Regions from separate parts of the Thioalkalivibrio sp. ALJ1 genome, predicted to be linked through region 1. Evidence: predicted binding sites of a transcription regulator. Region 1 holds the regulator's gene; each other region holds the start of a gene.
What was found. Region 1 encodes sigma-54, which starts transcription at its own class of promoters, with help from an activator protein. Its sites were predicted from a motif close to TGGCANGNTNCNTGCTT; they were not measured.
Positions count from the first base shown of each region.

Region 2: F462_RS06695 (PEP-CTERM sorting domain-containing protein) is a predicted target of sigma-54. The motif match lies at 1,923-1,939, and genes of this name have one in related genera.
Region 3: F462_RS03005 (nitrate regulatory protein) is a predicted target of sigma-54. The motif match lies at 1,414-1,430, and genes of this name have one in related genera.
Region 4: flgB (flagellar basal body rod protein FlgB) is a predicted target of sigma-54. The motif match lies at 1,493-1,509, and genes of this name have one in related genera.

Region 1 is NZ_KN050684.1:1,259,115-1,262,446, forward strand. Features, by position in the region: gene F462_RS08190 (PTS sugar transporter subunit IIA) at 1-388, opposite strand, end outside; gene hpf (ribosome hibernation-promoting factor, HPF/YfiA family) at 392-730, opposite strand; gene F462_RS08200 (RNA polymerase factor sigma-54) at 748-2,229, opposite strand; gene lptB (LPS export ABC transporter ATP-binding protein) at 2,318-3,085, opposite strand; gene lptA (lipopolysaccharide transport periplasmic protein LptA) at 3,082-3,332, opposite strand, start outside.
Region 2 is NZ_KN050684.1:932,127-935,458, reverse strand. Features, by position in the region: gene F462_RS06700 (chondroitinase-B domain-containing protein) at 246-1,664, shown strand; gene F462_RS06695 (PEP-CTERM sorting domain-containing protein) at 1,978-2,808, shown strand; gene F462_RS06690 (hypothetical protein) at 2,927-3,332, opposite strand, start outside.
Region 3 is NZ_KN050684.1:136,262-139,593, forward strand. Features, by position in the region: gene F462_RS03005 (nitrate regulatory protein) at 78-1,379, opposite strand; gene F462_RS03010 (DsrE family protein) at 1,508-1,864, opposite strand; gene F462_RS03015 (hypothetical protein) at 1,979-2,221, opposite strand; gene F462_RS03020 (TMEM165/GDT1 family protein) at 2,510-3,067, shown strand; gene F462_RS03025 (TVP38/TMEM64 family protein) at 3,002-3,332, opposite strand, start outside.
Region 4 is NZ_JQIW01000003.1:161,464-164,795, reverse strand. Features, by position in the region: gene F462_RS00690 (flagellar hook assembly protein FlgD) at 1-546, opposite strand, end outside; gene flgC (flagellar basal body rod protein FlgC) at 558-977, opposite strand; gene flgB (flagellar basal body rod protein FlgB) at 1,005-1,412, opposite strand; gene F462_RS00675 (CheR family methyltransferase) at 1,630-2,445, opposite strand; gene F462_RS00670 (chemotaxis protein CheV) at 2,675-3,332, opposite strand, start outside.

The sequences.
Region 1 (3,332 bases):
CCGGCTGGGACAGGCCGCGTGCGAGCTGGGCAAGCAGGTTGAGGTGATCGTTGGTCGCGGCTTCCGGGACGAGCAGGGCGATCAGGATATCGACCGGCTCGTGATCCATTGCGTCAAAGTCGACACCCTGCTTCAGGCGCAGCACGGCCACGCGCGGAGTCGCAAGATCGGGCAGCCGGCCGTGAGGGATGGCGACGCCATGCCCCAGGCCAGTGGAGCCCAGCTTCTCGCGGGCGGACAGGGCCTCGAAGATCGCGCTGCTGGCCGGCCCCTCGGCGTCACCGCCGGCGGCGAGGAGCTCCGCCAGTGTCTCGAGGGCCCGTTTCTGGCTGGAACACTCGGGCTCCAGACCTATGCGGTCGGCGGTGATCAGCTCGGCAATGGTCATGGATCAGGAGGCCTGCTCGCGGTTGCGCTGGGCACCCTCGGCGCGGTGGTGATCCTTGACCTTTTCCTTGTGCTTGATCAGCTGACGGTCAACCTTGTCGATCAGGCCGTCGATGGCTGCGTACATATCGTCGTGGGAGGCCTCGGCATGGATATGGTTACCGCTAACCTGGAGATTGGCCTCGGCCTTGTTGTGCTGACTCTGATTCTTCTCATGGGTCAGCACGACGTGGACGTCGATGACTTTGTCAAAGTGGCGCTCCAGCTTCGCGAACTTCTCGTTGACGTATTCGCGCAGGGCGTCGGTCAGGTCGACATGGTGGCCGGTCAGATTGATCTGCATGGTTGGGTCTCCTTGGGTTACTTGCTGCCGGTGGGCATGGAAGCCATCTGCCGACGTTCGCTGGATGAGGGGATATGCATGGCCTCACGGTATTTGGCCACGGTACGGCGTGCCACGTTAATGCCTCGATCCGAGAGGATCTGGGCGAGCCGGGCATCGCTCAGCGGCTTGTTCGCAGGCTCGTCGCCGATCAATTCCCGAATCATGGCACGGATGGCGGTGGCCGAACACTCACCGCCATCGTTGGTACCGACGTGGCTGGAAAAGAAGTACTTGAACTCGAAGACCCCGCGCGGGGTGTGCATGAATTTCTGTGTGGTCACGCGTGAGATGGTCGACTCGTGCATCTCCAGGATCTCGGCGATGTCGCGGAGGATCAGCGGCTGCATCGCAACCTCGCCATGTTCGAGAAAGCCCTGCTGGCGGAGCACGATCGCCTCGGCGACTCGGAGCAGGGTGTCGTTGCGACTGTGCAGGCTCTTGAGGAACCAGCGCGCTTCCTGCAGTTGATCGCGCATGAAGGCGCTGTCGCGGGCGTCCGAGACCTGACGCACCATGCCGGCATAGAGGTCGTTGATGCGGATGCGCGGGGCGATCTCCGGGTTCAGCTCCACTCTCCAGCCATCGACCGTGTGGCGCACATAGACATCCGGGACTACGTATTCCGAGGTGGCCGTACTGATCTGGGCGCCAGGACGCGGGTTCAGGGTGCGGATCAGATCCAGTGCGCGTGCCAGCTCGTCCGGGTCGCGTACGCCGGACTGGCTTTGCAGCGCCTTGTAGTCGCGCTTGCCCAGGCTGTCCATGCCGTGCTCCAGGATGGCGCGCGCGGCCTCCCGGGCCGGGGCATCCGGGGCGAGCTCGCGTAGCTGAATCTCCAGACATTCACGCAGGTTACGGGCGCCCACGCCCAGCGGGTCGCATTGCTGGATCCAGTGCAGCACGGCTTCGACCTCGTCGACCCCGACGGGTTCTTCCTCGCCACGGTTAATGGTCTCGGCCAGGGTCTCGAGGTCGCCTTCGAGATAGCCGTCAGGGCTGATCGCGTCAATCAAGGCCGCGCCGATGCGCTGGTCGCGCGGGGTCAGATGGCTCAGGTGCAGCTGCCACAGGAGGTGGTCCTGCAGGCCCTCGCCGCCGTCGTCGCTGGTGTTCTCCAGCGGGTCGCGGTCGTCCAGGCCCTTGGGGGCGGTCGGTGGCTCGTAGATGTCGTCCCAGCGGCTGTCGGTCGTCAGCTCCTCGGGGATGACGTCGTCGCTGGTGGTGGTGGCCTCCATGCGGTCGCCTTCCACCAGTTCGCCCTCTTGGTCGAGGCGCTCGGTATTCGGATCGGCGTCCTCGTCCTCCACCTGTTCGAGCATGGGGTTGCTCTCCAGCGCCTGCTGGATTTCCACCTGCAACTCAAGCGTGGACAACTGCAACAGACGGATCGCCTGCTGCAGTTGCGGGGTCATGGTGAGCGTCTGACCCAGCTGTAGATTGAGGCCGGGTTTCAGCATTGTGGTGTCGGGTCGAAGGTGACCATACGTGAAATCTTAAAGCCTGCCTCGTGGTTTGTGCACTGGCCGCGCGACGTGTGCGTCGGAATCACAGGCGGAAATTCTCGCCGAGATAGACTCGGCGAACCTGAGGGTCGGCGAGCAACTCGTCGGGTGTCCCGGCGGCCAGCAGGCGCCCCTCGCTAAGAATATAGGCCCTGTGGCAGATGCCGAGGGTCTCGCGGACGTTGTGATCGGAGATCAGTACCCCGATTCCGCGGCGGGCAAGGTGTTCGATGACGGCCTGGATGTCCCCCACCGAGATCGGATCCACCCCGGCAAAGGGTTCGTCCAGGCAGATGAATTGGGGATCGCCGGCCAGGGCGCGGGCGATCTCGGCCCGCCGACGTTCACCACCGGATAGCGAAATGCCGGGGCTGTGGCGCACGGTCTCTAGCTGGAACTCCTCGATCAGGGCGTCGCCGATGCGCCGGCGTTCATGGCGGTCCAGTCCGGGGCGAAGTTCCAGCACTGCCTGCAGGTTGTCCCAAACGCTCAGGCGTCGGAAGATCGAGGCCTCCTGCGGTAGATAGCCCAGGCCGGCGCGGGCCCGCACATGGATCGGGGCGCGGGTGATGTCGCGCTCGCCCAGGGTAATGCGTCCGGCGTTGGGGCGGATCAGTCCGACCAGGCTGTAGAAGCAGGTGGTCTTGCCCGCACCGTTCGGGCCCAGCAGGCCGACGACCTCGCCGGGAGCCAGATCGACGTCGACCTGGTCGAGGACGGTGCGCTTGCCATAGCGTTTGGTCAGTTCACGTCCGATCAGGCGGTCGTGGGGCGCGCCTGCGGTCGCCGGTTGGCTGGCAGTGGTGTTCATTCGTCGTCGCGCGGCTGGATGGTGATGCGCACGCGTTCGCTGTCACCGTCGCCGCGCTCGGCCTCGATCACGTCCGTTGCCAGGTCGTAGGTAATGCGTTTTCCGCGTGCCTCTTCGTTGGTCGTGATTACGTGCGCCTGATCGGTAAGGATCATGCGGTCCTCGTTCAGCAGGTAGTCGATGCGCAGGGCGGTGGCGATGCGCATTTCGCCGGTCTCGGGATCCGGGGACTCCAGGCGCGCGGGTT
Region 2 (3,332 bases), 330 kb from region 1:
CGTTGGTACCCCAGGCTTTCCGAGGGAAGGTGCGCGACGCAGCGGGTAGTGGTTCTACTCGCAAGTGGCAAAACGCAGGATCGGGGAACCTGGGGCACCAAGCCCCACAAGCCATTGAAAGACGGGGCTCGGCCGCCCGTTGTTATCAAAAACGGGCGCGCGCACGGCGTTGCGGCTTCCTTGTGCAGGATGACTGCACGGCGGTCGCCGCGCCTTGTTCGCACGCAAAAACGACTCGAGCGGGAGTGCGTACACTAATCCGTGTTGCCCTAGCGCTCGTCGCCATGTGCCTGCCCGTGATCGCCGGGGCTGAATCGCGCCTGGTTTCGGATGCGACACAACTGGAACGAGCCCTTTCTCAGGCCAGTGCGGGCGACGTGATTGAACTGCGCCCGGGCGACTACCAGCTGGAGCGTCGGATCAACCTGCGGGAGCCCGGCACCAAGGCCGAGCCGATCGTCCTGCGCGCGAGCATCCCCGGGACGACGGTGATTCATTCCCGCCACAGCACCGCGATCAAACTGTTTGCGCCCCACTGGGAGATCCACGATCTGGACTTTCGCGGGGATGGCGGCGGCAACCACGCCCTGCACATCGTGCGCGAAGCCGATCATGTCCTGGTCGAGGGCAACCGCTTTCGTAACTTTCACGCGGCGATCAAGGCCAACGGCGAGGGCGACCCAAGGCGTTTCCCGGACCATGTGCAGATCCGCCGCAACGTGTTCGTAAACGATGCCATCCACACCACACGATGGCCGGTTGTCGCCATTGATATCGTCGGCGGACAAGGCTGGCGAATCGAGGAAAACTTTATCGCCGACATTGCGCAGGGCACGCCAGGCCGGCATGGCTCGCCGGGGTTTGTGAAGGGCGGCGCGGCGAACGCCGTATTCGACCGCAACCTGGTCATCTGCGAGTGGCGCCACACGGGCCAGCGCCGTATTGGGCTGTCGCTGGGTGGGGGTGGAACTAGCCCCGGTGTTCTGGACCGGCGCGAGATCGGGGATTGCGAGACCTGTACGGAAAGTGTGAACAGCCAGATGACCAACAACATCATCCTCAACTGTCCGCAGGAACCGGGGCTTTACCTGAATCGCGCCGAGGGAGCACTGGTCGCCAACAATACGGTGTTCAACGCCTACGGCATCCAGGGTCGTTTCCCGGAAACGCAGGCGACGGTGGTGGACAATCTGATCACCGGCACCGTATGGGCGCGCGACGACGCCGAGCTCGAGACCGAAGGCAACATCTCCACTGGCTGGTTTGACACCGCCGCGTACGTGCCAGGGCTGCGCGACGAACTGATCCGGCGGATCGGCTATTACCAGGAACGCTATCCCAGCTGGATTCCCGAGCGCATCGCGCGCTGGACCCAATCGGCCATCGAAGGCACGGCCGACTGGGCACACGACAGCCTCCTGGGACAACGCCATGCACCCATGGAGCGCTGGCTCCTGGCGCCCGGGCTAGGCGACCTGCGACTGGACGACCCGGATGCCCGTCCGCTGGCTTCGGGCTCGGAACCACCCCGAGTCGAGCACGACTTCTGCGGGCAACCTCGCCAGGGCCGCGCCGACGTGGGCGCCATCCAGTACTCCTCCGGCACCTGCCACCTGCCCACCGAGCTCGAACGCCGCCACGGCCGCCTGTTCAGCGACCTGTAGACCTGCGCAGGGCTTTGTTACCACAGAGGGCACGGAGAACACGGAGAGGTCCTGGTGCTCAACGACTGAGGCGAAAGCTTTGCGGGGTGGCGAATATGGGCCGTTCGTCCGCGCGCGCCCCCGAGAAGCAGCCGATTTGTGAGCGGAGACCCGAAGCCGACAACTCGGCTGTTTCCTCGTCAGGATTCTTTACGGATCGTTCCGCATTCCCCCAAAGGGACGTGAAGCACTCCGCCTCATGACGGGCGTGAAAGAAGTTGGCCCGCCGCTTGCATACCCCCTCCTGGAAAGCTCAAGAACAGGGAATTAAGTGATGCGAACCAAGGAATTTCGTGCAGTACTGGCGGCGACCGGAATCACGATTGCGCTCAGCGCGGCTATGGCCGCTCCGGCCTTTTCGGCCCCACTGATCGACCGGGGCCTGCCGGACCAGAACCTAAATTCCGATGCCGGCTCCGACCGCAGCAACGTCGCCTGGGGATTCGAAGGCGATTTCTTTTCGGGCGATACCTTTTCCCTTGGAAGCAATGCGAGTGGGGCATGGGAAGTCCAGGGGCTGCGAACCTGGGCCGTCGGTGGCCGTCCCGTGGTTGGAGAGCTGGGCAACATCTTCTCCAACGTCTCGCTTTTCCTCGGCGAAGCTGGAGCCGAGACCATCCCCACTGTCGCTTCCGGGAATATTATCGGCAACGACACGGACAATGCTGACATTCAGATCACTCCCGTCACCTACGCTGATGGCAGCCACTATGAAGGCAGCAGCGGGACATTGAGCCAGATATGGCAGATCGACTTTTTGAACCTCGGAACTTTTTCATCCGGTGACTACGTCTTTGGCATCACCGGTGCAGGGGACAGTGCAATCTGGTTCAACCACGCATCGAACGCCGATTTGAGTGGCACACCGCAGGACGGCGCCAACAACGAATACAACTGGTTTGCTGGTACGTCCACGGATCTTCAGGCAAACGTTGGCGGGGTCATCGACTCGGACGGCGCTGGCTGGGACAAGAGCAGCGACGTCAACGTGCAGGTTTTTGCGACCGAGGCAACCGAAGTGCCTCTCCCCGGGTCGCTGCCATTGCTGGGACTTGGTCTGGCGGGCCTGCTCTTCCTGAGCCGTCGTCGCACTCGTCAACTCTAGCTCGAGCATGAAAGACAGGCCGGGCGCGGGCTTACACTCGTGTCCGGCTTCATTGGACAGCATGCCATTCTGGGTCAGACCTCTTTCGTGGCGGACTTCGTACCGGAGTACCTCACCATCAATCGGTGACGGCACCGGTCGTTTCCAGTTCGACAATCCAACTGTGGCTGCAGCCACTTGATGGCCACGGTATCGGATCAATTTTTTCCCGCCTCTGGACGCGCCCCAGCGTGGACATGTCGGAGCCGCCATCTTCGGCACGATCCACGCTCTCCAAACGGCGGGCGGCGGCTGGGTTCAACCAACGTGCACCCTCCGCGATCGTGGACGGCTGAAGGCTGAGTTGGTAACGCAGGACGGCTTTGGCGTCGTCAATCTCCAGTCGCGCCACCCACCGATAACCCGCGAGGGTCGGCGGACGTACGCCTTGCTGACGGCCGAGATGGCCGCCGAGGAGGCGCCAGTCCAGGGTGGCTCGTAGACGATCCCAGAATGTGCGTTCCGGGGCGCGGGTCAGGCGAACC
Region 3 (3,332 bases), 1.1 Mb from region 1:
ACACTGGCAGGGGCTTCGCGGGCAAGCCCGCTCCCACAGAGGCGCCGCCCAGCGGCATCTCTTTCCCGGGGAATGGGCTACAGGCCGCCCTTGCCCAGCAGGTCGGACATTGCGACGGTCGCCTCGGCGACCTCGGCCAGTCGCCGGTTCTGGTTCATCGCCGTCTGGCGCAGAAGCTTGTAGGCCTGGTCCTCGCTGAGGCCGCGGTGTTGGATCAGAAGCGCCTTGGCACGTTCGATGGTCTTGCGCTCGGCCAGGGCCTGGCGCGCCGCCTGCAGTTCATCCTCCACGGATTGCAGGCGGCTAGCCTGGCGTTGCACCAGGTCCATCACCGAATGGCCGACGATCGGTACGTCGAGCACGCCGTCATCCCCGTCGCCCTGGGGCTCCAGCCCTTCCGGGGCGCCGAAGAACACGGCATAGGGCACGCTGTCACGCAGTTCCGATTCGGCGAGCTGCGCGATGCGGTCGCGCACCGCACCCAGATCGGCCCGGTCCGCCTCGATCCGGGCGGCACAACACTCGTTCAGATGCATCTCCAGCAGGTCCTCGATCTCCTTCATGGTGTCGATGCGTGCGGTGGTACAGGCAAACCAGGCCTCGGCCCGGGCTGGATCCGGCGTTCCATCGGCCTGGGTGCAGGCCTGGCGGCGCAGGCGTTCGACCTCGGGCGCGAAGCCCGCACCCTGCAGCTCGCGCCAGGCGGCACAGGCCGGCTCCGGCGCGAACTCGGAGAAGATGCGAAACGAACGCTCCTGGGCATCAATACGATGCAACAGGGCCTGGCGAAGCTCTCCGGCGAATCCCCCTTGACCAAACCCGGCGGCACCGATCGCACGTTCCTGGCCCGCCAACTCCTTGCCCTGCATGAAATTCAAAAGCGCAACCAGGGCCCGCGAGACCTCCGGATCGGTGGCCGAATCCGCTGCCTCGAAGACCACCGCGAGCAAGGTACGGATCAGTTCGCTGAAGCTGCGCATAGCCTCCATCGGGGTCAGGGTCCCCTCGAATACCTCCTCGCGCAGACTTGGCAGCCCCGAAAGGCCGTGCAGGGCCAACGCCATACGCCCCAGAAGACGGCTGCGAGCATGGGCGCAGGCACCCGGCTTGAGCCAGCCACCCAGTTGGCCATTAAAGCCCGCCGCCGCCACGTCAGAATCTTCCCGGTACTGCGCGAGCTCGTCCGCGTAATGTTGCCCGCCCGAGCCGATCCACAGACTGGAGGCGCCCCGTTCACGCTGCAGCTGGTGCACCAGGGCGCGGATCAGTCCAACCAACTGCACGGCTTCCAGCAGGCGCTCCAGGCTCACAACCTCGCACTTGCGCGAAGCCACCAGGAAATCGCCGATGGTCTCGTCCAGGGGGGTATTCGAAGTCATGCGCGTGTTCCGTGACAGGTTCACAGGAACCAGCAAGCATGCAATGTGCCAGGTCGAATGACTGGCACCGGGTGGGTACAGCAAACGGGCGGGGCGTCACACCCCGCCCGGGTCGGAATTCGACCGGGTCAGAAGCTCATGGAGCGATCAAACTCGGCGACGGCCTGGACGTAGTGGCCCATGCCGGCCATCTCGGCGTTCGGCAGGAAGTTGTGCTCGCCGACGTCGCGACCCTTGGCGCAGGCCTCGCAGGCCCAGAACGGGACGCCTTCACTCACCAGCGAATCCACGATGTCCTTCATCGCCGGCATGTTGTGGCCGACGATCTTGTCGTACACGTTGCGGTTGGCGATGTTCACGGCCTCGCCCTGCAGCCAGACGGTCACGTCGTGGCCCTGCTGCTTGGCGACGTTCGCGGCGATCATGCCGAGGGTCGCGCGGGTGGGATCGTCGGTACCGGCGGTGACAGCAACAATAAAGCGCATGGGACTCTCCTTGGTCACGTCTCAAAGTCACAGGAACCGTAGCGATCTGCAACCGTGTCGTCGAGTTCCCACTAGCGCAGTGCGTCACTCTATCGGGTCTGCGCGCCGCTCCAGTCAGGGCGCGTCTTTCGGCTCGATACTCATGCGGTAGAGCTTGAAAGCCATCAACAACCAAGGAACGGCGTGCATGATCAAGTCGAAGATGTCCAGCGGGCGTGTCAGCTCGCCCTGGAAGAGCCAGCGAATCTTCTCGACGATGTGTGGTTCGGGAACATAGGGTGACAACCCGAGGGTCGCCACGAACACAGCGAACAGCCACAACGGCGTCCGATCGACCCAGGCTACGAAGGCTTTCATGGCGCGCATCCTACCTGAAGCGCCTCTCGACTTGCGACTACCCCCGCGCCGACCTAGAATTCGCCCTGCTTCAGGGGAGTAGCGACCCGGGTGTTCAGGGAGTACCTGACCTCACCGGGGTCTGCATCAACAGATTTGATCGGCCGCCTGGTCGACCGTGGTGCAGACAGCCCCGCCGCCGATGCGGCACCGGGCCCCGCGAGACCCGTGGCGTTGCGTCAACATCCTTGGCCGGGTGGGGACGCGATGTCACGTGTCTTGCAAACCCACCCGGCCCGGAAGAACGCCATGGAAGCCCTGCTCGTCTCCACCGTGATCGTCGCCATCGCCGAGATGGGCGACAAGACTCAACTCCTGGCCCTGCTCCTGATCTGCCGCTACCAGCAGACCTGGCCCATTATCTGGGGCATCGTGGTAGCGACCCTGGCCAATCACTTCCTCGCGGCATTGGCCGGGATCTGGATTGGCACCAGCGTTCCGGACGACTGGCTGCGCTGGGGGCTGGGTATCGGTTTCATCATCATGGCCGCATGGGTGCTGATCCCGGATGGCGAAGACGAACTACCCGCCGCCTCGAAGCACGGCGTGTTCTGGACCACCACTGTGCTGTTCTTCCTGGTGGAGATGGGTGACAAGACCCAGGTGGCGACCGCCGCCCTGGCCGCGACCTTCGACAGCCTGGTCCTCGTCGTGATCGGTTCGACCATCGGCATGGTCCTCGCGAATGCCCCGGTCGTCTGGCTGGGCCAGCGCTTCGCCTGCCACCTGCCGCTGCGACTGCTACGCGCGCTCGCCGCCCTGCTGTTCTTCGCCCTGGGTCTCGGGATCCTGCTCGCCTGGGTCTGAGGGCGACACTGAAGTCAGCGGAGCCTCGGCGTGCAGCGTCTTCTGACCCAGCCAGATACGCCGCACCAGGCGCGGCAGCAACAGCAGCAGGGCCAGCACCGCCAACACGGCCAACCCCAGCTGCACGCCGCTATCGGCGCCGGCGGCCATCTCGCGCGTGGCATGCCCCAGCCAGGCATAGGCGAACAGGCTGGGCATCAGTGCCAGCACGGTGGTCAGCGCAAACACCGGCAGCGGCAGACGCACCAGGCCCAGGGCGTAGTTG
Region 4 (3,332 bases), on a different contig from region 1:
GGTCTGAGTGCCGGAACGAGCCGAGGCCTTGAATTCGTACACGCCGGGTGGGGCGAACGTGCCGTCGTCGCGCATCCCGTCCCAGCTGAACTCCCGAAGACCACTACCCGCAGCACCCAGGTTCATCCGGCGTATGCGCTCGCCGTTCGGGCTGTACACATCGATTTGCAACTCATCCGTTGAGCGCTCGAGGTCTACTGCGCCATTGATCATCCCGTCCGGGCCCAGCTCGCCGAACTCCACCGGAACCAGCACGTCCTTACCCACCAGCGAAGCCGCCTGCAACGTCTGGTTCTGCCCCAGCGACTGCGCCAGCTTTTCAAAGGACTTCGACAACTGCTCAATACCGGTCACCGTCGAGAACTGGGCCATCTGGCCAAGAAAGTCACCGTTGTCCATCGGGTCCATCGGATCCTGGTTCTCAAGCTGAGTGGTCATCAGCTTTAGGAAGTCCGATTGGCCCAAACGGTCCATCTCGCCTTCCGGCTTCTTGTCAGGGCGCGACAGGCCAAGACGATCCAGGAGTTCAGGGGATATCTGTGTCATGTGGAGTTCCTCTAGCCTTGACCGATCTGCAATGTGCGCTGGAGCAGCTGACGCGAGGTTTCCATCACCTCGACGTTCGCCTCGTAGTTGCGCGAGGCGGACATCATGTTGGCCATCTCCTCCACCACGCTGATCGCCGGGCGGAAGATGTAGCCCTCCTCGTTCGCCTGCGGGTGGTGCGGCTCGTAGTGGGCATGCGGGGCCGCCTGCGATTCGGTAACACCGGCGACACGCACCGAGGTTGCAGAACCGTTCGGGTTGGCCTGATCCATCACGCTTTGAAACAACACCTGCTTGGCGCGGTAGGCCTCGTCCGGATTCGTGGCCGCCGTGTTGGCGTTGGCCAGGTTCGAGGCCACGGTGTTCAGGCGCACGGATTGCGCCGACAACGCCGAGGCCGAGGTATTGAAAAGACTGAAGAGGTTGCTCACGACATCGATCTCCCGATCAGGTCGGCGTTAGCGATCGCCCCGCAGGGCTTCGCGGATGCCAGAGACCCGGCGATTTAGGAATTCCAGACTGCTTTGGTACTGCACGGCGTTCTCCGCAAAGGCGGCCCGCTCCATCTGCGGGTCCACGGTGTTGCCGTCCAGGGATGCCTGCGAAGGCACTCGGTAAAGCGCCTCAGCCTGTCCGTTCATAGCGCCTGCATTGGGGTCGAGATGTGCCGCCTGGCTGCGAACCATGGGCAAGGCGTTGCCGCTCCCGGCCGCGGACTCCAGCACCGAGCGAAAGTCGACATCCCGCGCCTTGTAGTTAGGGGTGTCCGCATTGGCGATGTTGGAAGCCAGCAATTCCATGCGTTGCGCACGCACGTTGATCGCCTGCGGCAAAATCCCCATCGCCTTGTCCAGTGAGAGACTCATCTGCTTCCGTCCTGCCCGCCGTTGGCGGCCCTCGCATCGAAACGGAGACGCAACCATTGCGCTCCCTTGTATGGAGGCAGATGCAAGGCCTATGCCATCGGAGGGGAACAAACGTCAGGTACAAGGAGGAGGCGGAGAGGGCCAGCCATTCAGTCCCTCACCCGGAGCCCGCATTGCACGGGCCTTTTGGTCACAACAGCCCGGTATCAGAGATCGATCAGGACTTCACCCGCAGGACCGAGCCATACTCGGTCCGCACCGTCTCGAAAGACTGCGTATAGGGGCCCGCCGTCTCGGAAGCGCCAAGAAACAGATAGCCACCTGGGTTCATTTGCCGGGCAATACCGTCAAGAACCTGTCGCTTGGTCTCGCCGGAGAAGTAGATCAGCACGTTCCGACAGAACACCAGGTCGAACTTGCCTAGCGCCGCATAGCTATCGATCAGGTTGAGCTTCTGGAAGCGACAACGGCGCTGGACCTCCGGGATGACCTTGTGCCCGTCCGCAACCGTTTCGAAAAAGCGGGCTCGACGACTCTCACTCAAGCCACGCACAATGCTCAGTCCGTCATAAATGGCGCGCCGAGCGTCTTCGACAATCTTCTCGGAAAGATCGGTTCCCAGAATCGAAACAGGCACCTTGCGGCTTGGACGGGACTCCTCCCACTCCGAGACCACCATGGAGATGCTGTAGGCCTCCTGGCCACTGGAACACCCCGATGACCAGACCTTGTTACTGCTGTTCTTGGCAGCGAGTTCAGGCAACAACACATGGCGAAGGATCTCGAACGGAAAACCATCACGAAACCAGGAAGTCTCGTTCGTCGTCATCGCGTCGATCACACGCGTCCGCAGGCGCGGATTCGGCGCCTGGCGCATCGCATGCAACAGTTCAGGAACGCTCTTGAAACTAAACTCGTCGAGCAGGCGCGACAAGCGGCTGGACACTAGGTATTGCCGGCTATCGCCCAGCACCAGACCGCAGCAATCCTGCAGGAAACGCGCGAACTCCTCGTAGTCGCGGGAATCAATCACCCGTTCATCCCTGAGCGCAGTCCATGATGATTGAGCATCCTGATGACGAATCCTTGACAGGGCCGCCCGGCTCCACGGTCCGGGTCAAAATCACTAAGCAGGTTCCAGTATACGGTTTCCAGCACTCGGCACGACAGGATCCAAGCCCGTAACGCTGCGTGCGCACCGATCCGGCCATTCAGCACCGCTCCTGCATCGCCACCCGGCAAGCGACTGCCGCTTCGCCGTGTCACTGACCATCACGCCCGGTCTGATCCAGTACCGCGCTCGCCAGTTCGTCCGGGTTGAACTTGGACAAGAAGGCGTCGGCACCCGCACGCTTGACCATGTCGGTGTTAAATTCGCCACTAAGCGAGGAATGCAGCAGCACCTTCAGATCCTTAAGCCCGGCATGATCCCGGATGCGGGCAGTAAGGGTATAGCCGTCCATCCGCGGCATCTCGATATCCGAGATCACCAGCTCGATCTGTTCTCTGATCGGACCTTCCTCGGCCTTCTGCTCCAGAAACTCCAGCGCTTCCTGGCCATCCTTGAAGACCACGTATTCAAAGCCCAAGCCCCTGATCGCGCTTTCGATCTGCTTGCGGGCCACCACCGAGTCATCGACGATTAACACCTTCCGCCCCTCTGGTGACACAGCTTCTTGCCGAATGGATTCGGAGACCTCGGTTGGCAATGGATTCACGATGGAAAGCACCCTTTCGACATCGATGATCTCTACCAGCTTGTTGTTGATCTCGGTCACCGCGACCAAGAAGGATTCGCGCCCGGTACCACGCGGGGGTGATTTCACATCCTGCCAGTTCACGTTGACAATCCGATCCACCGCCGATACCCAAAAGCCCTGCACAGAGCGGTTAAATTCGGTGACCACCACCTTCTGGGAG